Regions from separate parts of the Roseateles sp. DAIF2 genome, predicted to be linked through region 1. Evidence: riboswitches for the same ligand, from Rfam matches in the RefSeq annotation. Region 1 holds a riboswitch; each other region holds the start of a gene.
The links. Region 1 has a riboswitch for cobalamin ahead of G8A07_RS12260 (TonB-dependent siderophore receptor). Riboswitches for the same ligand answer to the same signal wherever they lie in the genome.

Region 1 (9,890 bases):
CTCGCTGCGCAGGACGGCATACCACTGGTTCGGAATCATGCGATCTTCTCCAAGGGGTTGAGGCGCATCACCAGCGCTTCCAGCTGCGCGACGCTGGCGAAATGCTGGGGATGGATGTCGCCGATCGGGATCTGCACGCCGAATTCCTGGCGCACGAAGTCGACGACGTCGAACAGCGCGGCGGAATCGAGGATGTTGAGTTCGAGCAGGCGGGTGTCGCGCTGCACGCGGCTGCCGTCACCGAGGAAGGCCTCGGCGATGAAGGCACACAGGCGTTGCGAGAAAAAGCTGTCGACCATGGGCATGCATTCCTTCTCAGCGGAGCGCGCGGGCCGACCGGGCCTCGCGCCAGATTTCCCGCGCCAGCAGCGCGGGGCTGTTGTGCCGGTAGAAGGCATCGGGCGAGAGCAGCAGGCCATGGCCGCGGTCCAGCTCGTCCAGCAGCTCGATCGCCGCGACCGAGTCCATCGCCAGGCTGGCGAAGCTGTCCTCGGCGCGCAGCCGGCCCAGCTCGCTGCGGGTGGCGACGGCGATGCGCTGCAGCAGCCATTGGCAGACCTCGGCCTCGCTGTCCAGGCGCAGCGGCTGCGCGGCCGCGGCGGGCGCGGCGCCTTGCTCCTCGGCCGCGTCGTCCAGCCGCAGATAGACCGGCAGCTCGCCCTGCAGGAACTCCTGCTTCAGCGCCAGGCGCTGCAGCTTGCCCGACGAGGTGGTGCGCACCGTCTTGCGCGGGATGAACAGCAGGGTCTCGATGCGCAGGCCGTATTTCTCGCCCAGCCGGGCGTTGATGCGCCGGCGCAGGTCCTGATGGTCGAGCGCGCCGCGCGGCACCTCCAGCGCCAGCGCCACCTGCTCGGTCTCGCCGTCGCCATGCTGGAAGGCCACCGCGCGGCAGTTGTGCAGCTCGGGGCAGGCCAGCAGGGCCTCATGCTCCAGATCCTGCGGGAAGTAGTTGGCCCCGCGCACGATCAGGATCTCCTTCATGCGCCCGGTGATGAACAGTTCGCCGGCCTCGACGAAGCCGATGTCGCCGGTGCGCAGCCAGCCGCTGCGCCCGTCCAGCATCTGGCCGAACTGCTGCGCGCTGCGCGGCTCGTCCTGCCAGTAGCCATGGGTGACGCTGGGGCCGCGCACCCAGACCTCGCCGAGCTCGCGCTCGCCGCGGGCCAGCTGCAGGGTGGGCTCGACGATGCGCAGCTCGAGGCTGGCATGCGGGCGCCCGCAGCTGACCACCGCCTGGGTGCCGGGGCGCTGCGGCTCGGCCGGCTGCCACTGGCCGCGCGCCAGCGCGCGGGCGTCCAGGTGGCAGCGCCGGAAGGCCTCGCCCAGCGGCTTGCCGCTGACCATCAGGGTGGTCTCGGCCATGCCGTAGCAGGGGTACAGCGCCTCGGCGCGGAAGCCGCTCGGCGCGAAGCGCCGCGCGAACTCGTCCAGCGTGCGCGCGCTGATCGGCTCGGCGCCGCAGAAGGCGATGCGCCAGGCGCTCAGGTCCAGCTCGCCGAGGTCGCGGTCGCGGATGTTGTTGACGCAGAGCTGGAACGCGAAGTTGGGGCCGCCGCTGCTGACGCCGCCGCTGCAGCCGGCGCCGAACTCACTGACCGCCTGCAGCCAGCGGTAGGGGCTGCGCACCAGCAGGCTGGTGGGCATCAGCAGGCTGGCGAAGCCGGCATGCACCGGCTGCAGGATGCCGCCGACCAGGCCCATGTCGTGATAGGGCGGCAGCCAGATCACCGAGCGGCTCTGGCCCTTGCGGTGCCCGAAGCAGTCCTGGATCAGCTGCGAGTTCTCGACCAGGTTGCGTTGGCTCAGCATCACGCCCTTGGGGCGGCCGGTCGAGCCCGAGGTGTACTGCAGCATCGCCAGCGCCTCGGGATCGGGGCGCAGGCCCGCCAGGCCCGCGGCCGGCGCGGCGTCGAACTCCTCGACCGCCAGCCAGCCGGTGCGCGCCAGTTCCGGGTCGCGGCGCAGCGCGGCCAACTCGCCGTCCAGGCTGCCGCGGCGCGCCAGCACCAGCGCGTTGTCCAGTTCCTTGAGCACCAGGCGCAGGCGCTCGGCCTGCAGCGGGTTGCGCGGCGGGAAGGTCGGCACCGCGACCACCCCGGCCGCCATGCAGGCGAAGAAGGCGGCGACGAACTGGCGGCCCTGCGGCAGCACCAGCACCAGGCGCGGCGGGATCGGCCCGCCGCATTGGCGCAGCGCCGCCGCATAGCGGCCGACCCAGTCGGCCAGCTGCGCGTGGCTCAGCTGTTCATCGGCATCGTCCTCGGTCTGCCAGAAGCGGTAGACCAGGGCATCGGGCTGCTCGAAGGCATTGCGGCGCAGCGCGTCGGCAAAGCTCCACGAGGTGCCTGCCGGCCGGGCCGGGAGCGCCGGGTCCGGCTCGGCGGGCATGGTGGCGATCAGAGGGGCGGCGACATCCATGGCGGTGGCGGATGAAGAGGCGGGCGATCAGGCCGCGACCGCGGCCTGTGCCGGCTGGACCTGCACCTGGCGCGGCCGGCACTCGATCTGGCAGGCGAACAGGCGCCGGCCGCCGACGGTCTGCGGCGGCGCCAGACGGCCGGCGCTGAAGCCGGCCATCGTCAGCAGCCGCTCGACGCCGACCGGCGAAACCGTGACCAGGCGGCTCACGCCCTGGGCGCTGGCATGGTCGATCGCGGCCTGCAGCAGCGCGATGGCCTGGTCGGATGAGAACTGGCGCAGCGCCGGGTTGCCGCCCGTCGCTTGGGCTTCGCTATCGGGGCTGAGCGTGACGAAGCGCGACAGCTCCCAGACCGCCGCATCGGACGGCAGGCCGCCGGGGGCCAGCATCGGGAACACCTCGCTGAGCAGGTAGGGCCGCGTCGTCGGCAGCAGGCGCGCGCAGCCCGAAAGACGGCCCTCGCGGTCGCGCAGCAGCACGTAGTGGGCGTCGGCATGATCGAACTGATCCAGCTCGCGCTGCGGCGCGCAGTTCAGGGTCCAGCCCAGGGTTTCGACGAAGACGCGGTAGCGGTAGGCCGCCAGCTCGGCCAGCAGCTGCTGACCCATTTCCGCATGTGCGATCGCGGTGATATTCATATGCCTCCCGTAAGGTCCGCGGACGATACGAAAGGCGCGCTCGTGCGGCACCTATCAATCTTGGTAGGACGGGGAAGCAGCGGTTTCGACGTCTACTCCCGCTCGCGCGGGATACACCAGGAGCTCAGTTGCGCGCGTGCGTGACCCTGTATTCGGCGACGCCGGGCAGCTCGCCGATATGGCTGGAGAAGCGCGTCAGGGTCTGGCCCTTGTAGTTGCGCATTGCGGTGCAGACGAAGCGCCATTCCTCGCGGCCGCCGACGCATTCGATGCTCAGCGAGCCGGGCGCGAAGCGGTAGCCGATCTGCTCGGCGAAGGCGGCCAGCTCGGCCTGCTCGAAGCGCCGTGCCGGCTCGCCGCGCAGCAGCACCGAGATCGCCGGATGCGAGGGCAGGCGCGCCTCCAGCTTGGCGCCCCACATCATCAGGCTGGCGCAGAGCAGGGTCAGCGCGATGGCCGCGAAGTAAAAGCCCATGCCGACCACGATGCCCAGCGCCGCGGCGGCCCACAGCGAGGCGGCGGTGGTCAGGCCGCTGATGTTCATGCCCTCGCGCATGATCACGCCGGCACAGAGAAAGCCGATGCCGGTCAGCACGCCCTGGATCACGCGGGTCGGGTCGGTGAAGGGCGGGGGCAGAGCGCCGGCCAGCCCGCCGAACCAATGCTGCGGGAAGGCCACCAGCACCGTCACCGCGCAGGAGGCCATGCAGACCAGCGCATAGGTGCGCATGCCGGCGGCGCGGCCATGGTAGGCGCGCTCGTAGCCGAGGATCAGGCCCAGCACCATCGCGCCGCCCAGGTGCATCAGCATCAGCACATTGGCCTGCCATTGACCGATCGCCCAATAGCGCAGCAGCTGTTCCAGGTCCAGCATGATGGGGGTCTCCCTGCGGGTGCCGACCGCCCGATGCTACGCCGCCGCCGGCCCCAGGGGCAGGTCTTGACCGCGAATCGTTTAGGATTCGCGCCGTTGGTGCTCGCGGGATGATTGCCATCCTGCAGTTAAACGGGAATCAGGAGGGGGACAGGCCAGAAGAACGGCCCGATCCTTGCCTGAGCTGCCCCCGCAACGGTCAAACGACCGGAATCCGACCCGGCGCCGTGCTTTCCCCGGCCGTGCGCCGCGGCCGTGTTTCCACCTCGCTTCCTCCGCCCACTGGATGCCTTTGCGCGTCTGGGAAGGGCCGGCGAGTCGTCGTCAGCCCGGATACCGGCCAACAAGGCGATGCGCGGTCCCGTGGCTTGTTCGGGATCGCTGCGTCATGAGGCGCGGGTCTGCGGGGAGGCAGGCCGGGCGCGACAGCGGGCCTTGGCCCAGACAGACCAGCTTCATGAGTCCCGATCCTCTGCCGTCCGTGGCCTGAGTTCTCGTTCCTCTTCCCTCGTCCTCTCTTGCTGACCGATCGGCGTGCGCGCATCGGCCCGGCGCGTCTGCGTCCCGGGCCTGCGGCCCCGTGGTCGATCCCGAGTCCACCGATGCATCACAGCTCCAAGAATCCCCGTCCGTTCCAGGCAGGTCCGTGCCTGCGCCCCTTGCCGCATGCCGCGTTGCTGATGCTGGCCGCGCTGGCCGCCGCGCCGGCCCTGGCCCAGCAGCAGTTGCAGCCGGTGCGCGTGTCCGGCCAGGCCTCAAAGCCGGCGGACGGCCTGCTGGCCTCGCAGTCCACCGCCTCGCGCCTGGACCTCAGCGCGCTCGAAACCGCCGCCAGCATCGAGGTGCTCGACGTCGAGCGCCTGCGCGCGCGCGGCGAGGCCACGATCGCCGACCTGCTGGGGCGTGCCACCGGTGTCAGCGCGCTGGGCTCGCCCGGTTCGGGCAGCACCTTCGCCAGCCGCGGCTTCAGCGGCAACGACTCGGTGGCGCTGGCCGAGGATGGGCTGCGCATGGCCACCGCCTCCGGCACCCAGTCCGTCCCCTCGGACGGCTGGGGCTATGAGCGCGTCGAGATCCTGCGCGGCCCGGCCTCGGTGCTGTACGGCGACGGCGCGATCGGCGGCCTGATCAACCTGGTGCGCAAGGTGCCGGGCCGCGAGGCTGTGAGCGAACTGAGTGCGGGCCTGGGCAGCCGGGGCGACTACCGCCTGGGCCTGGGCCTGGCGCGCCCCCTGAGCGAGCGCAGCGCGCTGCGCCTGGACCTGCTGGCCAAGGGCGGCGATGGCCATATCGAGCGCGGCGACTACCGCAACGGCAAGCTGATGAGCACCTGGCGCTGGGAAGCCACGCCGGACCTGCGCCTGGACCTGAGCCTGGACGTGCATCGCGAGCGCCCGACCGCCTATTTCGGCACGCCGCTGAAGCCGGACGGCAGCCTCTGGCGCGAGCTACGGCGCGAGAACTACAACGTCGAGGACGCGTTGTGGCGCATGGACCAGGAGCGTGCCCGCGCGCGGCTGGACTGGCGCCTGGCCGAGGGGCTGGATGCCCGCGTGGTGGCCTACCGCTTCCTGGCCGACCGACGCTGGCGCAATCTGGAGGAGTACGGTGCCAGCGCCGATGGCCGCTCGATCGAGCGCCAGGGCTATCTGGGCATCGAGCACCGGCTGCGCCAGTCGGGCCTGCGCGCCGAACTGCGCGGCCGCGCCGGCGGCTGGCAATGGACCAGCGGGCTGGAGCAGATGTGGCTGCGCTTCCAGCATGCCAACGATCTGTACGAGTACGACACCGTCACCCAGGTGCCGCTGCAGGGCTTCGATCCCGGCCGCTACATCGCCGCCGCGCCGATGCTGCCGCGCAACCGCTCCGAGACGCGCCAGCAGGCCCTGTTCCTCGAGACCGACTGGCAGCCGACACCGGACTGGCATCTCAGCGCCGGGCTGCGGCATGACCGCACGCGGCTGCAGCGTGACATCCTGTCGCCGCGGCCTGACGGCTGGGGTGCGCGCTTCAGCCCGACCAGCTGGCGTTTGGGGGCGTTGTTCCAGCCCGACGCGATGCAGAGCATCTACGCCCAGCTCAGCAGCGGCACCGACCCGGTCGGCACGATCGCGACGCTCAGCAAGGCCAATACCGCGCTGCGCCTGACCGAGGGTCGCCAGTTCGAACTCGGCTACAAGCGCGCCGCCGGCCGGCTGGAATGGAGCGCGGCGCTGTTCCAGATCGACAAGGACCATATCCTGACGCCAGATCCGCTGCGCCCGCGTGAAAGCGTGCAGGGCGGCAGCCTGCGCTCGCGCGGTGTCGAGCTGGCCGCGGCCTGGAGCCCGGCGCCGGGTTGGCGCCTGGATGCCAATGCCGCGCTGCTGCGCGCGCGCTATGAGCGCCTGTTCAATGCCCAAGGCGGCTCGCTGGCCGGGAATTGCGCACCGAATGCGCCGGAGCGTCAGGCCGGGCTGTGGCTGGGCTACCAGGGGCATGGCTACGACATCGGCGGCGGTCTGCGCCATGTCGGGCAGCGCTACACCAGCACCGCGAACATGCAGCGCCTGTCCGGCTACACGGTCTGGGATGCGAGTCTGGGCAAACGCCTGAGCGATCGCAGCGTGCTGCGCCTGCATCTGCGCAATCTGGGCGACAAGCTCTACGCCAGCAGCAGCTACACGGCCACCCAGGTGTTGCTGGGCGCGCCGCGCAGCGCGCAGCTGGTGCTGGACCACCGCTTCGACTGAAGGGGCGATCCATGTGGCGCTGCTTCCATCTGCTGCACCGCTGGCTCGGCATCGCGCTGGGCCTGCTGGTGCTGGTCTGGCTGCTGTCGGGCCTGGTGATGCTGTTCGTCGCGCGGCCGGAGCTGCGCGCCGAGGAGCGCGAACGGGCGCTGACGGCCGGGGCCACCGCCACCGCCATGCCACTGGCCGCGCCGGCGGTCGATGCGGGCGCGGCCTGGGCGGCGCTGGGCCGATCGGGCGCGCCGGAGGCGCTGCGCCTGCAGCAGCAGCTCGGCCGGCCGGTCTGGCTGTTTCAGGCCGGCAAGACCTGGCACGCGGTGGACGCTCTGGACGGCAGGCCGCGTGTGCCGCTGGATGCGCTGCAAGCCGCCAGCCTGGCCGCCGCCTATGGCCAGAGTCTGGCCGGGCGGCCGCTGGCGGTGCGCTGGGTCGAGCTGCTGGACGGGCCGGACCAGTGGAGCGTCTACAGCCGCTTCAACGCCCAGCGGCCGCTGTACCGGGTGGCGCTGGACGCGGAGGACGGGCTGGAGCTCTATATCGCGCAGCGCAGCGGCGAGCTGGTGTTGGACACGCGGCGCTGGGAGCGCGGCTGGAACTGGCTGGGCTCGGTGACGCATTGGCTCTATTTCACGCCGCTGCGCATCGACGGCAAGCTGTGGCGCGAGGTGGTGCTGTGGAGCAGCGGCATCGCGCTGGGCCTGTGCGCGCTGGGCCTGGTGCTGGGCGTGCAGCGGCTGCGCTTGCGGCGTCGCTATGCCAGCGGCAGCGTCAGCCCCTACCGCGAGCCCTGGCAGCGCTGGCATCACCTGCTGGGCCTGGGCGGCGGCCTGGTGCTGGCGGCCTGGATCTTCAGCGGCTGGCTGTCGATGGATCCCTGGGGCTGGCCCGGTGGCGACGGTCCGGCAGCCGGCGAGCAGCAGCGCTGGCGCGGCGGCGCGCTGGAGCCGGCCGCGCTGCGGATGCCGCCCCAGCTGCCGGCCGGCACCGGCGAGCTGGCCGCGCAGCGCTTCCAGGGCACGCATTTCTGGCTGGCCACGACGCCCACCGGCACGGCGCTGATCGACCCACAGGGCCAGGTCTTGCCGGCGGGGCTGGACGATGCACGCCTGCGCGCCGCGGCCCAGAGCTTGCAGCCGCAGGCGACGATCGTGGCGGCCGGGTGGCTGCATGAGCCGGACCTGCATTACTACGCGCTGCGCCACCAGCGCCGCAGCTTCCCGGTCTACCGGGTGGCCTTCGACGAACCGAGCACCGGTGGCCTGGTCTACTATCTCGACCCGCGCACGGCCCGGGTGGTGCTGCGCCTGGACGAGGCGGGGCGCTGGAACCGCTGGCTGTTCAACGCGCTGCACCGCTGGGACCTGCCGCCGTTAGTTGGCCTGCCGCTGGCGCGCGATGGCGTGGTGATCGCGCTGAGCCTGCTGGGCCTGGGGTTGACCAGCGCTGGCCTGGTGCTGGGCGTGCGGCGTTTGCGCAAGCAGCAACAGCAACGAATTTCGAGACCGAAGAAGTCAATAAATCAATGAACGACGACAAGTCGCCGCCATCCAGCCCTGCCGTCAGCAAGCCCAGCATCCAGGCCTATCGCCGCCATCTGCTGGTCTGCACCGGGCCGCGCTGCACGCAGGACGGCCAGGCGCAGGCGGTGTTCGACAGCCTGGGCGAGAAGTTCAAGGCGGCCGGCATCCAGGAGGGGCCGCTGCGCGTCAAGCGCAGCCGGGTCAGCTGTTTTGCGGCCTGCAAGGGCGGGCCGGTGATGTGCGTGCAGCCCGACGGCACCTGGTACTACGACGCCCAGGGCGAGAACCTGGACCGCATCATCACCGAGCACCTGGTCGGCGGCCGGCCGGTGGCGGAGCTGGTGTTTCACCAGGGGCCGGGGGAGGGGGCGGAGGATGGCGCGGGCTGAGCCGCGAGGGGGACCTCAGCGTTCTTCGCGCGTGCGTGCTGTCGGTTGTAACACTTGCCGCTTTTGTCGGATTTTTTAGTACCCTCGCCAAGGCTTCATCCGGGGAGAAATTACAGATGAATCATGGGCTTGCGAGATATCGGCGTGGCTTTGTTATGCGGACAGCTCCGATGTTATGCAGCAGTTGGTGTCTCCCCATATCACGTTAACCATCATGGAAGCCAAGCACTGGGCCGCCGTTGCTCTCGTCCTTGTCGCCGCGATTCTCTACCTCTTGGATCGGCGCATTCATCGGAAGGCCACGCGCGTTCAGACATCTTGGAGTTGCATTCGCTGTGGTGTCGAACTTGGCCCCATGCAATCCGTTGATATCCGCGTGGCTGGAGGGCCTGGTCCAGCTACTCAAGCGCGAGCCTGTCTTCCTTGTGCCGCTCGCGACAGACGGATTTGGTGGGCTGGCATGCTCGTCATCGGCCTTGCCTTTCTTGGCACCATCGCACTGTTGTGGCTGCAATGATGGTTAACCTGCCATTGGAGCGGACCGCCTTCGGCGTCCGCTCACTTTCACGTTGAACGTCATGGACGAGTTGCTCGAATATCGCAAGGCAGTGCAGGCGGCAGAGGGAAGCACCGCGGCTGCTGATGCCTTGGTGCGAGACATAGCGCAATTGGATGACTTGGCTTTGCTGCCGCCGCTGCTCGCTCGATTGGCAGGTGAATCCGATCGAATTGGCTGGTTTCGCGATTGCGATTACGCGGCAGTGGCACTCCAAGCAGCGCACTCACAGGCTGCATCTCCGCAACTCGGGAAATCGATGTTGGAGTTCGCGTTAGGGCGCGCTCAATGGTGCGCCAGTTGTGCCACGGCAGGTGGGGAGGGCCTGGCCCGCTCTCTCCATGTGCACGAACTCGAGGCGCTGGTCCGGATGACGTTCAACCCTTCGCTCCAGCGGACGGCTTCGCCGCCCGCTGAGCTGTGACGTTGAGGCTGTAAAAAATCTCCCCGGTGCGGGAGTCTCCGAATAGCGCGGTCAGGCGCCGGGCGCTGCAATCGAGGCCGAGTCAGAGGAGGCCACGGATGCCGCGCTACAAGCCTCAGGTCCGAGGTGCGATGTTCCTGCCGGTGGTGCTGTCGGAGCAGCTGGTGCCGGGCAGCTTTGCCTTTGCGCTGAACCTGCTGGTGGATGAGGAGCTGGACCTCTCGGCGCTGGACGCGCGCTTTCGCAACGAAGAGGTGGGCGCCAGCGCCTACGACCCGCGCGTGCTGCTCAAGATCGTGCTGCTGGGCTACAGCCGCGGCCTGGTGTCGAGCCGG
Region 2 (9,890 bases), 1.7 Mb from region 1:
TTGGCGATCACCGCCTCCTGCACCACCAGATCCACCCCGACCGCGCGCACGCCGCGCTCGTAGAACAGCCGGGAGGCGGTGTCGAGGATGCGCTCGCGCAGCTCGGCGGCCGGCTCGGCCGCGGCCTTGCCCGCCGCCGCTCGCTTCACTGGCGCGGGGCGGGACGCCGCAGACGGCGATGCAGCGGACGGAAGCGAGGAAGGCGATCGAAGAACGGTTTTGCTGACCATGCTTGACATGCTACAGACCTGTCTGTAATCTTTAAAGAACAGACAGGTCTGTATCATTCATAGGAGATCTCGATGACCCAGCACGCTTTCACCGCCCAGCCACCCGCCTCGGCCCCGATCGCCGTCTATGGCGCCACCGGTCATACCGGCCGTTTCGTCGTCCGGGAGGCGCTTCGCCAGGGCCTTCCGGTGGTGGCGGTCGGCCGCGATGCCGCGCGGCTCGAGCAGGGCCTGCCGCCCGAGGTCGAGCGGCGCGTCGCCGCGCTGGACGACCCGGAAGGCCTGGCGCGGGCCTTCGCCGGCTGTGCGGTGGTGATCAACTGCGCCGGCCCCTTCCTCGACACCGCGGTGCCGGTGGCGCGCGCCGCGCTGCGGGCAGGCAGCCATTACCTCGACGTAACCGCGGAACAGGCCAGCGCCCAGGCCCTGTTCGCCGATTTCGACGCGGCGGCGCGCGCCGCCGGCCGGGTCGTGACGCCGGCGGCGGGCTTCTACGGCGGCCTGGCCGATCTGTTGGCCAGTGCCCTGGCCGCGGCCGGCGCGCCGGCGCAGGCGATCGACGAGATCACCGTGGCGATCGGGCTCGATCGCTGGTGGCCCACCAGTGGCACCCGCGTGACCGGCGAGCGCAACAAGGTGCCGCGCCTCGTGCTGCGCGACGGCGCATTGGCGCCGCTGCTGCCGCAGACCGAGGCGCGGGACTGGTCCTTCGCCGCGCCGTTGGGCCGCATGGACATGGTCGAGCTGCCCTTCAGCGAGATCATCACGCTGGCCCGGCATCTGCAGGCGCGCAGCATCCGCTCGCTGCTGAACCGCTCGGCACTGGAAGACATCCGCGACAGCACCACGCCGCCGCCCGCGGCGGTCGATGCCAGCGGGCGCTCGGCCCAGCGCTTCGAACTGGTGCTGCGGCTGCGGATGACGGACGGCAGCATCCGCGAGGCCGGCGTGCGCGGCCAGGATATCTACGCGGTGACCGCGCCGATCGTGGTCGAGGCCGCCCGGCAGCTGCACGCGGCCGGCCATCAACCGAGCGGTGCGCTGGCGCTGGCCCAGGCGGTGCCACCCGCGGCGCTGCTGGCCGCGTTGCATCGTGGCCACGCGCTGGAGCTGTTCGGCGACGCCCTGCCCGGCTGAGCGGCTCCGCTCGCTATCATTCCCGCGTTGGTGCTCGCAACGGCCGTCCGGCCCGCGCAGTTCAACGGGAATCAGCGGGGCCGCGCAGCGGCCCAAGCTGAGCTGCCCCCGCAACGGTAAGCGGAAGGCGGGTGAAGCTACTGCGGATTCGGCCGCGACGCCCGCGCCCCTGTTGAGACCCACTGGGTGCCGCGGCGCCTGGGAAGGGAACAGCGGTCCCACTTCCGCCAGCCCGGATACCGGCCAACAAGCGGCGGCGCCCCTGGCGCCTCCATATCGCATGCGGCCGCGGGGAAGCGGCGGACATGCAGTCCCGGCAGTTGCCATTCAGTCCCCCTCCCACCATGTTGTATCCACATCCGTCCTGCCCGTCCGGTATGCCGCGCCGCGCCCTCGCCGTCGCCGCCTTCCTCTCCCTCGCCCCGCTCGCCGCCAGCGCGCAGCAACACCTGGCCCCGGTCGTCGTGACCGGCACGCGCGAGGCCCAGCCGCTGAGCGCCAGCGTGGCCGACGTGGTGCTGATCGACCGCGAGGCGTTGCGCGACGGCGGCCTGAGCTCGGTCGAGGAGGCACTGCGCCGCCATGCCGGCCTGCAGCTGGCACGCAACGGCGGCCCGGGCCAGAACGCCGGCTACTTCCTGCGCGGCACCGGCACCAGCAGCACCGTGGTGCTGATCGACGGCGTGCGCGTCGGCTCCGCCACCCTGGGCCAGGCCAACTTCGAGAACATGAGCCTGGCACAGATCGAGCGCATCGAGGTGCTGCGCGGCCCGGCCTCCAGCCTCTACGGCGCCGACGCGGTCGGCGGCGTGATCCACATCATCACCCGTCGCGGCGAGGCGGGCGCCACGCCCCATCTGGGCGCACGCCTGGCCATCGGTGGCGAGCGCTCGCGCGAGGGCCATCTGGAGGCGAGCGGCATGCTGGGCGGCTTCGACTATGCCGCCAGCGTCGCGCGCGAAAGCAGCCGCGGCATCTCGGCGATCCGCCAGAGCGGCGACCTGTTCGGCAACTTCAACCCGGACCGCGATGGCTTCAAGCGCGACAGCGCCCAGCTGCGCCTGGGCTTCACGCCGCTCGCGGGCCATCGCCTGGGCCTCTCGGCCAGCCAGAACAAGCTGAACGCGCAGTTCGACGGCAGCGAGTACGGCCCGCCGCCCGACTTCAAGCAGGATGCCTCGCCGGATTTCCGCAACCATCTGAAGGCGCGGCTGCTCGCGCTCGACTACCGCGGCCGCATCTCCGAACAATGGACCACCAGCCTGCAGCTCGCCAAGGGCAAGGACGAGCTGGTCAGCGGCGCGAATCTGCTCAGCAGCTACGAGACCGAGCGCGAACAGCTGACCTGGCAGAACGCGCTGCGCTTCGCCCCCGGCCAGCAGCTGGTGCTGGCCTATGAGCAGCTGCGCGAGCAGGTGGCCGGCAATGTGATCACGGGCGCACCGACGCGCCGCAACAAGGCCGTGATCGCCGGCTACGCCGGGCAGTTCGGCGCCGGCGACGCGATCGGCCTGGAGGCCAGCCTGCGCCGCGACGACAACTCGGCCTATGGCGACACCAACACCGGCAATATCGGCGCCAGCTATGCGCTGAGCCCGCAGCTGAAGCTGCGCGCGCTGGCCGGCAAGACCTTCCGCGCGCCGACCTTCAACGACCTCTACTACCCCGGCTACGGCGTCGCCACCCTGCACCCCGAGGAGGGCCGCAGCGCCGAGCTGGGCCTGGCCTGGAGCGCCGGCGATGCAAGCGCGGGCCTGACCGTCTACCGCAACAGCACGCGCAACCTGATCGTCTACAGCCCCGACAACACCGGCAAGATCTGCCCGCCCGGCCAGTCCGGCTGCCCCGCGAACCTGGCCCGCGCGACCCTGAAGGGCGCGACCCTGAGCGCCACCCAGCGCTGGGGCGGCTTGAACCTGCGCGCGACCTTGGACTTCCTCGACGCCAAGGATGACCGCACCGGTGACCGCGTGACGCGCCGCGCCGCGCACCAGGAAAGCCTGTCGGCCGACTACGAGGCCGGCGCCTGGAACGCCGGCGCCTCGCTGACCGGCGTCGGCGCACGGCCGGACGGCAATGTCAGGCTGGGCGCCTACGCGGTGCTGGACCTGCGCGCCAGCTGGCGCTTCCTGCCGCAATGGCGCCTGGAGGCCAAGCTGCTGAACGCCGCCGACCGCCGCATCGAGCCGGTGCGCGACTACCAGGACCTGGGTCGCCAGGCCTGGATCGGCCTGCGCTTCGACAACCAGGGCTTCTGAGCGCCCGCGGCGGCCTCGTGCCGGACGTCACGATGACTTGGCCGGACGCATACCGTCGGGCCACCTCCCGTTCGGTCCTGTCGATGCGGCCCTGCCGCTCGCGGGCGAGCGAGGCCTCGCCGCATTGAGTTTCGGTGGCGAGCAGCGCCCGCTTCAGGCCGGCCACCCGCTGCGGGTTACCGCCCCTGGACTTCGACGATCTGCGCCTAGATGTCCGCCTCGTTTCGCGGCGCAGGTCTGTCGTGCCTCGGCGTCCGTCACGCCGCGTCTGGATCAAGACCGTCAACCCGCCTTGAGGATGTCGCCTGCCTCCAGTTCTCCGTGATACCTCTTGTTTGGGTACACGATGGAAAACTCGTTCTGCTCGAGGTAGAGATCTCTGCTCTCGAGCATCGCAAGACGCGCAAGTAGGTGGGTTGGCACGCTGCTGGCTTCCTCCATCTCCAAGCTTCACGTTGGGCCGCTTCTTCTCATACGTCTGCTTTGTCTCGCCAGCCGTCGGGTAGCGTTCCTTAACGTGCCCCGGCACCCGGGAAACGTAGCTGTCGAACTTCTGCATTGCAGCGAGCAGAGAAGCAAGCTCTGGGGCCGAGTTCATCTGCTTGACAAGCTCTCAGTACCGGGGCGGCGAGTGCAGCGCCGCATCGGCCGCAATTTCGCCTTTCGTCTGGAACCGAAACCGAAGCACGGCCAGCAACACGTACTCAGCCGCCCAGAAGGGATTGAGCATGAAGGCTGAGTGCATTCAGTGCAGGTGCGCGTACCGTGCCAACAGGCAGTACCCAAGGGCTCGCTCCATATATATGAAGGCGTCTGCGATGCACCCAGCACCGCGGTGTCGTGCACCGTAGAGGAGACCAACGCGTGGCCCCTCGATACGTCCTCGATGGGAGTGGATCCCTCAGTCCTGGGGCAGCGCCCTTGCCCTCAGGCTCGGGCAGCGACTGCTGGATGGCTTCTTCGTCATATTCGCTGAAATCTAGCGAGCAGCGCCCTGCGCGCCCCTGGCGAGAATCGCGCGCAGCATCGGCTCCGAATAGAGCTCGCCGCTGGCCTCGCTGCTGTCCATCATGGCGCGCCACAGCGGCAACGGTGCGATCGCGAAGCCGTGGAAGCGCTTGAATCCACAGGCGTAGAAGCCGCGATAGACCGTCAGGTCGTCCTTGAGTTGCTCGCATTCCTTGAGCAGCTTCTGCGCATACTGGTCGCGCGCTTCTGCGCTGAAGATGCCGGTCGCCTGCAAGGCATCCAGCATGATCGCCTCGGCGCCGCCTTCGTGGATCCACGAGTCGTTCTCGCCGATGCCGCCGCGCGCCAGATTGACCTGCCACACATGCGCCATCTCGTGCGCGACCAGGCTCGCGAAGTAGCTGCGCTTCTTCGGATGGTCATAGACGAGCCCGCCCCCTTGCAGGCGATAGGCGATGCCGCCGCCGGCCACGCCACCTTTGATATTGAAGCTGCTCGGCCCGCCGTCGAAGCCGACCACGGCGACCGAGATCAGCGGGGTCGCGGACAGCTTGCGTTGAAACGCCTGCTCATAGAACCGCGACACCTTCGCCGTGGTCTCTTCGAGCACTTCGCGCAGCCAGGCCGGCGCCTTCGGATCGATGATGACGTCGACATTGCCCATGCGAACCGGTTCCTGCGGCCCGAAGTAGGCATAGCCCGCCAGATCGCCGCCGGGTTTGATCGGCGCGATCACCGTCTCGCCGCTCAAGCCCTTCAATCGCAGTGCGACGTCCATCGTCCGCTTGCGTCCGCCCTGCGACAGCGCGCCATGCAGGAAACCGAGATAGAAGTCCCACCCGCCGTCGGAGAAGCGGTCGATCGGCGCGTAGTGCCCCACGTCGAAGCCGTCGTAGGCGCTGATCTCGACGCTCAGCCGGGTCAGGGGCTCGGCGCTGCGGATGCTTTCCCTGTCCTTGTCTGCGACCAGCGTCGCGCCCGGCGTCAGCGGGCGCCACGCCATCTTGCGGTACGGTCCGATCTGCGCGCCCAGGTCGATCGCCGTGACGGGTTCGGCGAACAGGTAGTCGGCGCGCCATTTGTCGGCGGCGACATGGGTCAGCGTCAGCTTGGTACGCAGGGGGGGCGGTGCGGCGGCGTGAACGGTACCGATGAGCGCCGCGAGCAGCAGCCCTGCGAACGCCGAGATCGATGAGAAGAAGCGCATGTTGACGAGGCCTTTGCAGCTTAGGGCGGCCATCGTAGCCGAGCCTCGCGTGCCAGGTCTTGTCAGCAGCGATCCTGCCGCTGTTCAGCGATAGCGCCGCTCCAGCTCGTCCCAGCCCGGCTTGCCGACCAGGCGCTGCCGCTCCGCGAAGGGCGCGACCAGGGCCGGATCCTCGGCCAGGCGGCCCTGCTCGCGCAGGGTGCCCAGCGCCTTCTGCATGCCGGCCAGCGCGCCCTGCAGCGCCGCATTGGCATACAGCACCAGGCCGTAGCCCAGGCCGGCCAGCTCGCCGGCGTCGACGATCGGCGTCTTGCCGCCGATCACCATATTGATCAGCTGCGGCGTGCCCAGGCGCTGCGGCAGCGCGCGGATCTGCTCGGCGCTGGTGACGGCCTCGACGAAGAGCAGGTCCGCACCGGCCTCGGCGAAGCGCTGGGCGCGCTCCACCGCGGCCTCGAAGCCCTGGGTCGCGCAGGCATCGGTGCGCGCCATGATCAGCATCTCGGGGTCAAGTCTTGCGTCCACCGCCGCCTTGATCTTGCCGACCGCCTCCTCGGTGGAGATCACCTCCTTGCCGTTGAAATGCCCGCAGCGCTTGGGCGCCACCTGGTCCTCCAGCTGGATGCAGTCGGCGCCGGCGCGCTCCAGCACCCGCACCGCGTGGCGCACGTTCAGCGCATTGCCGAAGCCGGTGTCGGCGTCGACCAGCAGCGGCAGCTGCACCGCGTCGCGGATGCGCGCGGTGTGCTCGGCGATGTCGCTCAGGCCCATGAAGCCCTGGTCCGGCAGGCCCAGGCTCATATTCGTCACACCGGCGCCGGTGATGTAGAGCGCCTCGAAGCCGAGGTCCTCGACCACTCGGGCCGACAGGGCATTGAAGGCGCCGGGCAGCAGCACGCCGCGGCGCGCCTCGATCAGGGCGCGCAGGGTCTTGCGGGGAGATGTCATCGGTATTGCCAAAGAAGATGGGGATGATTCAGAAACTGCCGGCGGGCACGCGGATGCTGCCCTCCATCAGCACGCGCGCGCTGCGGCTCATCAGCGCCTTGGTCACGACCCAGTGGCCGTCGACCCGGGCCGCCTGGGCGCCGACGCGCAGGGTGCCACTGGGGTGGCCGAAGCGCACTTGCTCGCGCGCCTCGCCGCCGGCCGCCAGGCTCACCAGGGTGCCGGGGATGGCCGCGGCGGTGCCGATCGCGACCGCCGCGGTGCCCATCATCGCGTGGTGCAGCTTGCCCATCGACAGGGCGCGCACCAGCAGGTCGATCTCCGATGCGGCGACCGGCCGGCCGCTGGACGCGGTGTAGGCGCGCGGCGGCGCGACGAAGGCGATTTTGGGCGTGTGCTGGCGCGCCGCGGCCTCGCCGAGCTCGCGGATCAGGCCCATGCGCAGCGCGCCATGGGCGCGCAGGGTCTCGAAGCGGGCCAGCGCCGCGGCGTCGCCATTGATCTCGTCCTGCAGCTCGGTGCCTAGGTAGCCGAGGTCGGCGGCGTTCAGGAAGATGGTCGGGATGCCCGCGTTGATCAGGGTCGCGGGGAAGCGGCCGAGGCCCGGCACCTCCAGCTCGTCGAGCACCCGGCCGGTCGGGAACATCGCGCCGCCGCCGCCCTCCCCGCCCTCGTCGGCCGGGTCCAGGAACTCCAGCTGCACCTCGGCGGCCGGGAAGGTGACGCCGTCCAGCTCGAAGCCGCCGCTCTCCTGCACCTGGCCGGCGACGATGGGCACGCGCGCAACGATGGTCTTGCCGATATTGGCCTGCCAGATGCGCAGGCTCACGAGCCCGTCGCCGGCCGGCAGGCGGGCCGGATCGACCAGGCCCAGCGCGATCGCGGCCGGGCCGACCGCGGCCGAGAGGTTGCCGCAGTTGCCCGACCAGTCGACCAGCGGCCGGTCGATCGCCACCTGGCCGAACAGATAGTCGATGTCATGGCCGGGCCGGGTCGAGGCCGACAGGATCACCGCCTTCGAGGTGGACGAGCTGGCGGCGCCCATGCCGTCGATCTGCTTACCATAGGGATCGGGGCTGCCGAGCGCGCGCAGCAGCAGCGCATCGCGCGCCGCGCCGGGCCGGCGCGCGGCCTCGGGCAGCTGGTCGAGCTGGAAGAACAGGCCCTTGCTGGTGCCGCCGCGCATGTACAGCGCGGGAATGCGGATCTGGGGCGGGAAGAAGGAGGAAGGGCTCATGCAGTCTCGTGATTCTCGGCGAGCAGAAAGTCCTGGGCGAAGCGCTGCAGCACGCCGCCGGCCTCGTAGATCGAAAGCTCCTCGGCGGTATCCAGCCGGCAGCACAGCGGCGTCTCCAGGACCTCGCCGCCGCGGCGGGTGATGCGCAGGCGCAGCTCGGCGCGCGGTGCGCGTGCGCCGAGCACGTCGTAGGTCTCGCTGCCGTCCAGGTCCAGGCTCAGCCGGTTCGTGCCGGGCGGGAACTCCAGCGGCAGCACGCCCATGCCGATCAGGTTGCTGCGGTGGATGCGCTCGAAGCCCTCGGCCACCACCACCTCGACCCCGGCCAGGCGCACGCCCTTGGCGGCCCAGTCGCGCGAGCTGCCCTGGCCGTAGTCGGCGCCGGCAATGATGATCAGCGGCTGGCGGCGCTCCAGATAGGTCTCGATCGCCTCCCACATGCGCATGACCCGACCCTCGGGTTCGAGCCGCGCCAGCGAGCCGGCGCGCACCCGGCCCTGCGCATCGCGCACCATCTCGTTCTTCAGGGTCGGGTTCGCGAAGGTGGCACGCAGCGCGGTCAGGTGGTCGCCGCGATGCGTCGCGTAGGAGTTGAAGTCCTCCTCCGGCAGGCCCATCTTGGCCAGGTATTCGCCGGCGGCCGAGTCGGCCAGGATCGCGTTGGACGGCGACAGATGGTCGGTCGTGATGTTGTCCGGCAGCAGGGCCAGCGCGCGCAGGCCGCGCAGGCCGCGCGGGCTGGCCGCCAGCGCGCCGACGCCCTCGCGGTCCCAGTAGGGCGGGCGGCGGATATAGGTGGAGCGCGGCCGCCAGTCGTACTGCGGGCTCACCGCGGCGCCGGCCGGCCGCAGCGCGAACATCGGCTCGTAGACCTGGCCGAACATCTCGGGCCGCACCGCGCGCTCGACGATCGCATCGATCTCCGCATCGCTGGGCCAGAGATCGGCCAGGCGGATCTCGCGGCCGTCGACCACGCCCAGCACCTCGCGCTCGATGTCGAAGCGGATCGTGCCGGCCAGCGCATAGGCCACCACCAGCGGCGGCGAGGCCAGGAAGGCCTGCTTCGCCTGCGGATGGATGCGGCCGTCGAAGTTGCGGTTGCCCGACAGCACCGCGGTGGCATAGAGATCGCGCGCGATGATCTCGCGCTGGATCGCCGGGTCCAGCGCGCCGGACATGCCGTTGCAGGTGGTGCAGGCGAAGGCGACGATGCCGAAGCCCAACTGCTCCAGCTCCGTCAGCAGGCCGGCCTCGCGCAGGTACAGCTCCACCGTCTTCGAGCCCGGCGCCAGCGAGCTCTTGACCCAGGGCTTGCGCTTCAGGCCCAGCGCATTGGCCTTGCGCGCCAGCAGGCCGGCGGCGATCACATTGCGCGGGTTGCTGGTGTTGGTGCAGCTGGTGATCGCGGCGATGATCACCGCGCCGTCCGGCATCGTGCCGGCCTCGGCCGGCGGCATGGCCCAGGGCGCGGCGATGCCCTTGGCCGCCAGCTCCGCGGTCGCGACCCGCGCATGCGGGTTCGAGGGGCCGGCCAGGTTGCGCGTGATGCTGCCGAGGTCGAAGCTGAGACGGCGCTCGTACACGGCGTCTTGCAGCTGAGCGGCCCACAGGCCGGCCTGCTTCGCATAGGTCTCGACCAGGCGCAGCTGGGCCGGGCTGCGGCCGGTCAGGCGCAGATAGGCCAGGGTCTGCTCGTCGATGGCGAACAGCGCCGCGGTGGCGCCGTACTCGGGCGCCATGTTCGAGATGGTCGCGCGGTCGCCCAGGGTCAGGCCGGCCACGCCCTCGCCGCAGAACTCCAGATAGGCGCCCACCACCTTGGCCTGGCGCAGGAACTCGGTCAGCGCCAGCACGATGTCGGTCGCGGTGATGCCGGGCCGGCGCGCGCCGCGCAGCTCGACGCC
Region 3 (9,890 bases), 2.2 Mb from region 1:
GGCCGCACCGGTCATGCCGACGCGCAGGGCCAGCGCGGTGGCGGCCGGCGACAGGCCCAGCAGGAACAGCAGCGAGGCCACGCCCAGCGAGGCGCCGGCCGAGCAGCCCAGCAGATAGGGATCGGCCAGCGGGTTGCGGAACAGGCCCTGGGCCACCGCGCCGGCCAGCGCCAGCAGCGCGCCGGCAAGCCAGGCGCCGGCCGAACGCGGTGCGCGGATGTCCCACAGGATCATGGACATGGCCGGGTCGGTCGCCGCGCCCAGCCAGGGGCTCCAGCCGGTGCTGCCGATCGCCAGCCCCAGCGCCAGCAAGGCGGCGCTGCCGGCCAGCAGCAGGGTCAGCCAGATTCGGTGACGGGCGCTCATGACCAGATCCTTCGGATGGGATTTGCGGGCCGAGCGCCGGGCCGCTCCCAAGCCGGCCCGCCATGGCTTGCGCTGGTCGGTCGACCCGACCAGCACGGGCCGTCCCCGCGGGGGACCGGCCAAGGTACTCCTTGGACGAGGGGCTGGCTCATTTCAGCGCATCCCGCCCGGTGGCGCGTTGAAGGGTGTTGTCGGCCAGGGCACGGGGCCCGTGGAGGCCTGGCGCAGGCAGCGCGCCATCAGCGCGGCGGCCTCGGCCATGCGCGGGCCGGGGCGCACCAGCACATCGGATTCACCGGGCACCCAGACGCAGATCTTCTTGTCCTTGACCGCGCGGATGCCGTTCCAGCCCGGGCGCTGCGGCAGGCCATGGGCGCTGCGCTGGCCGACCATGATCAGCTGCGGATCGGCGCGCACGACGAACTCGGGGTTCAGCTTGGGGAAGGGGCCCAGCTCGGCCGGCACGATGTTCTTCGCGCCCAGGCGGTCCAGGATCTCGCCGATGAAGCTGGCGCGGCCGGCCGCATAGGGCGCGGCATCGACCTCGTAATAGACGCTCTGCGCGCGCGCCGCCGCCGGCAGCTGCTGCGCGCTCTGCGAGATCGCGCCGTCGATGCGGTTCCAGATGCGGCGCGCGTCGTCGGGCTTGCCCAGCACCAGGGCCACCTTGCCCAGCACGCGCTGCACATCGGCCATGCTCTTGGGCTCCAGCGCGATGACCTTGATGCCCAGCGCCTCCAGCCGGTCGATCACCCGGGCCGAGACGCCCAGCAGCACCACGTCGGGCTTCAGGGCAATCAGCGCCTCGATGCCGGTGTCGTCCAGCCCGCCCAGCTTGGGCAGGGCACGCACGCTGGCCGGGAAATCGGAAAAACGATCGACGCCGACCAGCTTGGCGCAGTCGCCCAGCTCGCAGACGGTCTCGGTCAGCGAGGGCAGCAGGCTGACGATGCGCTTGGGCACGGCGGGCAGGGTGATGCTGGCGCCGCGGTCGTCCTTCAGCGCGATGGGAGCGGCCGCCTGGGCCAGGCCGGCCAGCGCCAGCAGCACACTCGCAATCAGGGTTCTTCTCATCGTTTCTCCACCGCGCGGGTCCAGGCCTGTCCGGCCACCATCAGGGTCAGGTCTTGACAGCGCTGGGCCACGGCCTGGTTCAACCGGCCCAGCTCGTCCACATAAAAGCGCGCCTCGCGCGTCATCGGGCTGACGCCCCAGCCGACCTCGTTCGAGACGAAGACGACCGGCGCGGGCAGGGCGGGCAGCGCCTCCAGCAGGGCCTGGCGCTCGGTCTCCCAGGCGGCCAGGTCGGGCGCACCTTCTTCCATCGGCATCAGCCAGTTGGTCAGCCACAGCGTGAGGCAGTCGACCAGCAGCAACTGGCCCGGCACGGCGGCCTCGCGCAGCAGCGCCGCCGTCAGCGCCAGCGGCGCCTCGACGGTGGCGAAGCCCGCGGGCCGGTCGGCCCGGTGCCGCGCGATGCGCTCGCGCATCTCCGCATCGAAGGCCAGCGCCGTCGCCACCACCGTGACCGCGCCGCCCGCGCGCTGCCAGGCCAGCGCCAGGCGCTCGGCCTCACGCGACTTGCCGCTGCGCTGGCCGCCGACGATCAGGTGGTGCGAGGCGTCGGCCATGGCTCAGAGCTTCGGGGTGTAGCGCAGGCCGACGAAGAACTGGAACGGGGCGTTGGCGTAGCCAAGTGCTGTCTCGTACTTGCGGTCGAAAGCGTTCTCTAGCTTGAGCTGCAGGCGCAGTTCAGGATTGATGCTGTACTGCGCGTCCAGATCCATCGTGGCGTAGCCGCCCAGTCTGGCGCCGGTTCTGAAGCTGTCTGTTCGCTGACCGCTTGCCCACAGCTGAGCGCCCAAAGCCCAGCCGGCCAGGTCGGTCTCGGCGCGCAGCGTGCCATGGGTCTTGCTGCGGCGGGCCAGGATTCTTCCGTAGTTCTTGTAGCCTACGCGCTCGGTCACGTCCTTGGGGGATTGCAGATCCAGCGAGCCTGACAGTCGCACCGAAGCCAGCACGGTGTTGCCCCTCAGGCTCAGGCCTTGCAAGCGCGCCTGGCCGACGTTCTCGTAGCAGCCGGAGCTGCCCTTGCAGGGGCCGGGGGCGCCGAACACGATCAGATCGTCGATCAGATTGCGATAGGCCGTGAGGCTGGCGCCATGGACGCCCTGCGTGAAATGCAGACCGACTTCCGCGTTCCTGCCTTGCTCGGGTTTCAGGTCGGGCTTGCCGTACTCGCTGAAGCGCTGATAGAGCGACGGGGCCTTGAAGGCCGTGCCATAGGAGGACAGCAAGCGCCATTGCGGGGTCAGCTGGTAGCCGGCCGCGATGGTGCCGTTGTTGCTGCTGCCGAATTCACTGTCGCGATCATGGCGACCGTGGACTTGCAGCGAGAGCGGGCCGGACGCCCAGAGATAGCCCAACCCCACCGCGTCCTGATGGCGGTCAGCCTTGCCGTTCAACACGCTGGTGTTTTCCAGCTTGTCCTCGCGGCGCTCCAGGGCGCCGTTGAGCTGCCCTCCGCCGAGCTTGTAGCTGCCGTTGAATGCGGTGCTGCGGGTGCGGGTTTCGGTGAGGTAGGGGTTGGGTTGGGTCTCGTACTTGTCAGTGGACTCGCCGATACTGACATTGGTGCTGAAGTCCGGGCTCCATTGCGCTGACCAGCTGCCGCGCAGGGCGCGTGCGGCATTCAGGTTGCGGTCATCCACCGTGGGACGAGCGCTGGCGTCGTACTGGCCTTCGACATGGCTGTTGAGGCCGGACAGCTCCACCCGATGCTGGCGATTGAGCTGGGCGCCGACGCGAATGCTGACGCTGCGGCTGCTGTAGCCATCGATGTCGGGCTGATAGCGCAGGTCGGGAGTACCGGTGACCGGGCGCGAGTTGAAGCCGGTGCTGCGCTCCCTGGCCGCCGAGACGGCGTAGTCGAAGATGCCGCTCATCCCGCTGAGGCTGGCATCGAACTTGGCCAGGCCGAGGTTTCCACCACCGATACCCAGTTCCAGCTGGGGTGCACCTTCGCCCTTGCGCGTGAAGATCTGCACCACGCCGCCGATGGCGTCGGAGCCGTGCACGGCGCTGGCTGCACCGCGCACGATCTCGATGCGTTCGATCTGGGCCAGAGGGAGGGATTGCCAGGACGCGCCATCGGTGCGCTGCGAGTCATAGGGCACGCCGTCGATCAGGACCATCGTGTGACGGGTTTCGGCGCCGCGCACGAACAGGCTGGTGCTGGCGCCGATATTGCCGTTGCGCACCATTTCAAAGCAGGCCTGGCTGCGCAGCAGATCGGCGATGCCGCCGAAGGCCTGGCGCTCGATGTCTTCGCGGGTGATCACCGTGGTGTCGGCCAGCACCTGGCTGAGCAGCTGCGGACTGCGGCTGGCGGTGACGACGACGGGATCAAGACGATTCTGCTTGTTCTGCGCCTGGGCAATGGAGGAGGCCAGCAGGGCGAGGCCGATCGGGGCGAGGCGCAGCGCAGCGCGAGACGGGCGTGCAGCAGGGCAGCGCCGGGCGGGGGACTTCATCGAGAAATGGACCTAGGTATTGTGTCTGTCCAGGACGCCAGCTTCCCCGCAGGCTCCTGTGAAACGACATACCGGACCTAGGGCGCGCTTTTTTGAGGGGCCTCGCCTGCGTCCGGTGCATCACCTGTTGGCCGGTATCCGGGCTGGTGGAGGCGACAACCCCTGCTTCCTTCCCAGCGCTGCTGTTTGACGAGCGCCAGTGGATTTCTTGTGCAGGCGTTGAGACGGCTTGCCGCGAGGGCCATGCCGCCTGTCCACTTACCGTTGCGGGGACAGCTCAGGTTAGGTCCGCTCCGTGGGAGCATTCCCTCCTGATTCCCGTTTAACTGCGCGGATCCGAGAGACCCGCACGAGCACCAACAGCGCGGGATTCTAGCCGGACGTGTTGGCGTTGGTCTGCGGCGGCTTGGGCTTGTGGGTCTTGGGCTTCTTGGTCTTGAGCGGCTTGGGTGGCGCGCTGGCCGCGCCCTGGGCGGCATCGGGTGGAGGCGACTGCTTGCCGCGGCCATGGATGCCGATCGCCTGCTGCTGCCTGGCCTGCTGCGCCTCCAGGCGCTGGCGGTCCCGCTCCAGCTCGCGGGCCAGTTTCGCCTCGCGCGCGGCGATGCGCCTGGCCTCGGCGCTCTGGGCGCTGCTCGGCTGGTCGTAGTCGATGCGCTGCTGGCCCGGGGTTCCGGCGCCGGACTCGGGGCAGGGCGCATCGCGCAGCTCGCGGCCCTCGGGACCGCAGCGCCAGACCTGGGTGCTGCGCCGCTCGGTCTGCGCCATCGCCACTGCCATCGCGCCGCCGGCCATCAGCGCGATGGCGATCAGGCGGCAGGCGAGCGGCGACAGCGGGTTCATGATGACGATGGCGATGTAGGCGGCGGCGTGGATTCCGGTGCGGCTTCGGCGTTTGCAGCAGGCTTGGGCGGCTTTGGCGGCTTGGGCCGCGGCGGCTTGGCGTGGATCTTCATCATCGCGCGATCCATCTCGCCTTTCAGCATCAGATCGACGGCCTCCAGCGACTTGGCGACGCAGTCCTCGATCTTCTCGCGCTCGGCCTGCGGCGGCTTGCGCAGCACATAGGCCGCCACCTCGGCCTTGACGCCGGGATGGCCGATGCCCAGCCGCAGGCGCCAGAAGTTCGGCGAGCCGAGCTGGGCCTGCATGTCCTTCAGCCCGTTGTGGCCGCCGTTGCCGCCGCCCTGCTTGAACTTCATCTCGCCGGGGTCGATGTCCAGCTCGTCGTGGATGGCCAGGATCTCCTCCGGCGCGATCTTGAAGAAGCGCGCCAGCGCCGCGACCGACTTGCCGCTGAGGTTCATATAGGTCATCGGCTGCAGCAGCCAGATCGGGCCGGCGGCGCCGGGCGCGTTGTTGATGCGCGCGACCAGGCCGTGATAGCTGCGGTCCACCTGCAGGGAGCCGCCGAGGCGGCGGGCCAGCGCGTCCACCCACCAGAAGCCGGCGTTGTGGCGCGTGTCCTCGTATTCGGGGCCCGGGTTGCCCAGGCCGACAAAGAGTCGAATCATGGGCGCGATTATCGCCAGGGCCTGTTGGCGCTACGGCAATGGGTCGCGTTGTGCGCAGAGAGGCCGCAGGCTAGGCGCAAACCGCAGCCGGGTTCGGGACCCGGCGAGGCTTTGCAACAACGCATGCGGCCTCTCTGCGCACAACCCTTCGGGAAAGCCCGACACAGGGGCCACTCGTTGTTGCCGCGCTGGCCCGCACGTCAGTGCGGGCGGCGCGCCGCGCCTAGATTCGCCCCTGTGTCGGGCTTTCGCGACCTATTGCCGTAGCGCCAACAGGCCCTAGCATGGAGTGATGGACCGCCGCCAACTCCTCGCCCAGACCGACCTGGCCGCGCTGCAGCGCACGCTCGCGCGCCGCGTCGCCATCCCGACCGAGAGCCAACAGCGCGAGCGCGCGCCCGAGCTGCTGCGCTATCTGGAGGCCGAGCTGATCCCGGAGCTGCGCGCGATGGGCTTCGCCTGCGAGCTCTGGGACAACCCGGTCGCCGGCGCGCCGCCGATGCTGTTCGCCGAGCGCATCGAGGACCCGGCCCTGCCGACTCTGCTGAGCTACGGCCATGGCGATGTGGTGCCGGGCGACGAGGGCAAGTGGAAAAAGGCCGCCTCGCCCTGGGTGCTGGAGGCCAAGGACGAGCGCTGGTACGGCCGCGGCGTGGCCGACAACAAGGGCCAGCACAGCCTGAACCTGCAGGCCCTGGCCCAGGTGCTGGCGGCGCGCGGCGGGCAGCGCCTGGGCTTCAACGCCAAGTTCCTGTTCGAGATGGGCGAGGAGGTCGGCTCGCCGGGCCTGAAGGCGCAATGCGAGCGCCAGCGGGAGCGGCTGGCGGCCGATGTGTTCATCGCCTCGGACGGCCCGCGGCTGGCCCAGCAACACCCGACCCTGTTCCTCGGCTCGCGCGGCGTGCTGAATTTCGACCTGGAGCTGGACTTGCGCGAGGGCGCGCATCACTCGGGCAACTGGGGCGGCCTGCTGGCCAATCCCGGCGTCATGCTGGCCGCGGCGATCCACAGCATCGTCGACGCGCGCGGCGTGATCCGGGTCGAGGCGCTGCGGCCGCCGCCGATGCCTGCGGCCGTGCGCGCGGCATTGGCCGAGGTTCAGCCCGGCGAGCCGGGTGGTCCGCGGATCGACCTCGACTGGGGCGAACCGGGACTGACACCGGCCGAGCGGGTATTCGGCTGGAACAGCATCGAGGTGCTGGCCTTCAAATGCGGCAACCCGGACAAGCCGGTCAATGCGATCCCGCCGCGCGCGCTGGCGAACATGCAGATCCGCTTCGTCGTCGGCCGCGATCCGGCGAGCTTCCTGCCGGCGCTGCGCGCGCATCTGGATGCCCAGGGCTTCGAGCGGGTGCAGCAGCGCCAGGCCGGGGCCGAGATCATGAACGCGACCCGGCTGGACCCGGACAGCCCCTGGGTGCGCTGGGCGCAGGCCTCGCTGCGCGAGAGCACCGGCGTGGCGCCGGTGCTGCTGCCGAACCTGGGCGGTTCGCTGCCCAACGACTGCTTTGCCGAGGTGCTGGGCCTGCCCACGGTGTGGGTGCCGCATTCGGTGCCGACCTGCAGCCAGCATGCGCCGGACGAACATCTGCCGGTCCACACGCTGGCCGAGGGCCTGCGCATCATGGCCGGCCTGTTCTGGGATCTGGGGCAAGGGTGGCCCGCCGGCACCAGGGCGCGGCGGGCCTGAGCCGGATCAGCCTCCCCAGCCGCCGGCCAGCGCCTTGTAGACGCCGACCAGCGAGGTGGCGGCCGCGGTCTGCGACTGCGCCAGGCGGTCGCGCGCCGAGAGCAGCTCGCGCTCGGCATCCAGCACCGCGAGGAAGTCGCTGACGCCGACACCGAAGCGTTCGCGCGCGATCGCCGCGGCCTTCTCGGCCGAGACGGCGGCCTCGAACAGGGCCTGTGCCTGCCGCTGGCTGTGGGTGTAGCCGACCAGCGCGCCCTCGGTCTCCTCCAGCGCGTTCAGCACCGTGCGCTCGTAGCCGAGCAGGGCGGCCTCGCTGCGCGCATCGGCGGCGGCGATGCGGGCCTTGATGCGGCCGAAGTCCAGCAGGTTCCAGACCAGCTGCGCGCCCAGGTTGTAGGCATAGGCCGCGCCATCGTCCAGCCGGCCCAGGCTGGAGGCGTTCTGGCCCAGGGTGCCGCCCAGGGTGATGCGCGGGAACAGGTCCGCGCGCGCCACGCCGGCGCGTGCGGCCGCCGCGGCGGCGGCCTGCTCGGCCGCCTGCACGTCGGGGCGGCGGCGCAGCAGGTCCTGCGGCGTGCCGATCTGCTCCAGCGCCACCGCCTTCAGGCCCGGCAGCGGCCGCACCTCGGCCAGCTCGCGGTCCAGCGCGGTGGGTGCCTGGCCGCTCAGCACCGCCAGGCGGTAGCGGTTGCGCAGCAGCGCCGCCTCCAGCGCCGGCACGCTGGCCGCGGTGGACTGCACCAGCGAGCGGGCGCGCTCGCTGTCGAAGGCGGTGCCGCGGCCGGCCTCCTGGCGGCCCAGCACCAGCTTCAGCGCGGCCTGCTGGGTTTCCAGCGAGGCACGCGCGACGCGCAACTGTTCCTGCAGGCCGCGCAGCTCGAAGTAGGAGCGCGCCACCTCGGCCGCGACGCTCAGGCGCGCCGCGCGCAGCCCGGCCTCGCCGGCCAGCACGCCGGCCGCGCTTGCGCGCTGCTCGCCGGAAAGGCGGCCGAACAGGTCGGCCTCCCAGGCCACGTCGAAGCCGGCCGAATAGGCGCGCCGCGTCTGCGCCTGGCCCTGGTCGTTCTGCGCGCGGATGCGCGCCGCGCCGGCGCTGACGCCGACGGTGGGCAGCTGCTGCGCGTCGGCGAAGCGCGCCAGCGCGCGGGCCTCCTGCAGATTGGCCGCGGCGATACGCAGATCGGTGTTGGCCGCCAGGGCCTTGTCGATCAGCGCGTCCAGCTGCGCGTCATTGAAGCCGCGCCAGAACTGCGCCACCGGTTCGCCGCTGGAGGCGGCATCAAGCGGCTTGTTGGCGAACTCGGCCGCCAGCGCGGGCTCGTAGCGCTTGAGCTCGGGGCCGCTGGAGCAGGCGGCCAGCGCCGCCAGGCTCAGCAGGGAGAGCAGGGTTTTTGTAGTTTTCATCATGCGCCCTCCTTGCCGGGCAGCGGACCTGCATCGTCGATGCCGGGATGGAAGGGATGGGCGGAGGCGTCGATCTCGCGCTTGAGTTCGGCGGCGCGGGCGCGCTTGCCCTCGGTGCTCTTGCGCATCAGCGCGTAGAACACCGGGGTCAGGAAGATGCCGAACAGCGTGACGCCGACCATGCCGGAGAACACCGCGATGCCCATCGCGCGGCGCATCTCGCTGCCGGCACCGGTGCCGAGGATCAGCGGGATCACGCCGGCGCAGAAGGCGATCGAGGTCATCAGGATCGGGCGCAGGCGCAGGCGGCAGGCGTGGATGATCGCGTCATGCAGCGCCTCGCCGCGCTCCTCCAGCTCCTTGGCGAACTCGACGATCAGGATCGCGTTCTTGCAGGCCAGGCCCACCAGCACGACCAGGGCGACCTGGGTGAACAGGTTCAGGTCGCCGGCCTGGCCGAAGGGCGGGAAATGCGAGATCCAGACGCCGAACAGGGCGGCGAAGACGCTGGTCGGCACGATCATCACGATCGCCAGCGGCAGGCTCCAGCTCTCGTACTGCGCGGCCAGCACCAGCACCACGAAGATCACCGACAGCATCAGCACCGCGGCCAGGGTGGGCACCTTGATGTCCAGGCCGGGCAACGGGACCTCGCGGGTCAGGCGGTCCTGGTAGGTCAGCTCGGTCCACTCGTAGGCCATGCCGCGCGGCAGCGAGCTCTTCAGCAGCTTTTCCATCTCGGCCTCGGCCTGGCCGCTGGAGAAGCCCGGGTTGGGCGCACCGTTGATGTCGGCGCTGGGGTAGCCGTTGTAGCGGGTCACGCGGGTCGGGCCGAAGGTGGGCTTGACCTCCATCAGCGCGCCCAGCGGCACCATCTCGCCGCGGCCGTTGCGGGTCTTCAGGTCGGTGATGTCGTCGGCATGGGCGCGGAAGGGCGCGTCGGCCTGCACGATCACCTGGTAGGTCTTGCCGAAGCGGCTGAAGTCGTTGACATACAGCGAGCCAAGGTTGATCTGCAGGGTGTCGTAGATGTCGTTCAGCGCCACGCCCATCTGCTTGGCCTTGCCGCGGTTCACGTCGGCGAAGAGCTGGGGCACGTTGATGTCGTACATCGAGAACGGCGTCGCGATGCTGCTCTTGGGGTTGCCGTAGACCTGGCCCAGGGTTCCCCAGACCGCGCCGTACAGGGCCTGTTCGCCCTGGCCGCTGCGGTCCTGCACCTGCACCTTGAAGCCGCCGGCATTGCCCAGGCCGTCCACCGCGGGCGGCGGCACGACGAACATGCGTGCGCCCTGGATCTCCTGGATCGCGCCGTTGACCTGGGCCAGGATCGCGTCCTTGGACATCTCGCGGCCCTTGCGCTTCTCGAAGTCGGCCAGGCCG

Region 2: another riboswitch for cobalamin. It lies ahead of G8A07_RS20235 (TonB-dependent receptor domain-containing protein); the one in region 1 lies ahead of G8A07_RS12260 (TonB-dependent siderophore receptor).
Region 3: another riboswitch for cobalamin. It lies ahead of G8A07_RS22580 (TonB-dependent receptor domain-containing protein); the one in region 1 lies ahead of G8A07_RS12260 (TonB-dependent siderophore receptor).

What each region holds. Positions count from the first base shown of each region.
Region 1 covers NZ_CP049919.1:2,654,470-2,664,359, forward strand. Annotated here, with positions in the region: gene G8A07_RS12235 (Rieske 2Fe-2S domain-containing protein) at 1-39, opposite strand, end outside; gene G8A07_RS12240 (acyl carrier protein) at 36-299, opposite strand; gene G8A07_RS12245 (AMP-binding protein) at 316-2,421, opposite strand; gene G8A07_RS12250 (acyl-homoserine-lactone synthase) at 2,449-3,060, opposite strand; gene G8A07_RS12255 (MgtC/SapB family protein) at 3,185-3,934, opposite strand; cobalamin riboswitch at 4,015-4,294, shown strand; gene G8A07_RS12260 (TonB-dependent siderophore receptor) at 4,537-6,666, shown strand; gene G8A07_RS12265 (PepSY domain-containing protein) at 6,678-8,192, shown strand; gene G8A07_RS12270 (ferredoxin) at 8,189-8,575, shown strand; gene G8A07_RS12275 (hypothetical protein) at 9,154-9,555, shown strand; gene G8A07_RS12280 (IS1182 family transposase) at 9,654-9,890, shown strand, end outside.
Region 2 covers NZ_CP049919.1:4,390,068-4,399,957, forward strand. Annotated here, with positions in the region: gene G8A07_RS20225 (TetR/AcrR family transcriptional regulator) at 1-149, opposite strand, end outside; gene G8A07_RS20230 (NAD(P)H-binding protein) at 303-1,367, shown strand; cobalamin riboswitch at 1,379-1,630, shown strand; gene G8A07_RS20235 (TonB-dependent receptor domain-containing protein) at 1,712-3,625, shown strand; partial or broken gene G8A07_RS28300 (DUF1090 family protein) at 3,687-3,911, opposite strand; gene G8A07_RS20240 (hypothetical protein) at 3,908-4,066, opposite strand; gene G8A07_RS20245 (hypothetical protein) at 4,605-5,834, opposite strand; gene G8A07_RS20250 (oxaloacetate decarboxylase) at 5,886-6,749, opposite strand; gene prpF (2-methylaconitate cis-trans isomerase PrpF) at 6,778-7,986, opposite strand; gene acnD (Fe/S-dependent 2-methylisocitrate dehydratase AcnD) at 7,983-9,890, opposite strand, start outside.
Region 3 covers NZ_CP049919.1:4,891,159-4,901,048, reverse strand. Annotated here, with positions in the region: gene G8A07_RS22595 (iron ABC transporter permease) at 1-366, opposite strand, end outside; gene G8A07_RS22590 (ABC transporter substrate-binding protein) at 520-1,440, opposite strand; gene cobU (bifunctional adenosylcobinamide kinase/adenosylcobinamide-phosphate guanylyltransferase) at 1,437-1,997, opposite strand; gene G8A07_RS22580 (TonB-dependent receptor domain-containing protein) at 2,001-3,899, opposite strand; cobalamin riboswitch at 4,011-4,275, opposite strand; gene G8A07_RS22575 (hypothetical protein) at 4,272-4,742, opposite strand; gene pth (aminoacyl-tRNA hydrolase) at 4,739-5,413, opposite strand; gene G8A07_RS22565 (M20 family metallopeptidase) at 5,706-7,103, shown strand; gene G8A07_RS22560 (efflux transporter outer membrane subunit) at 7,110-8,507, opposite strand; gene G8A07_RS22555 (efflux RND transporter permease subunit) at 8,507-9,890, opposite strand, start outside.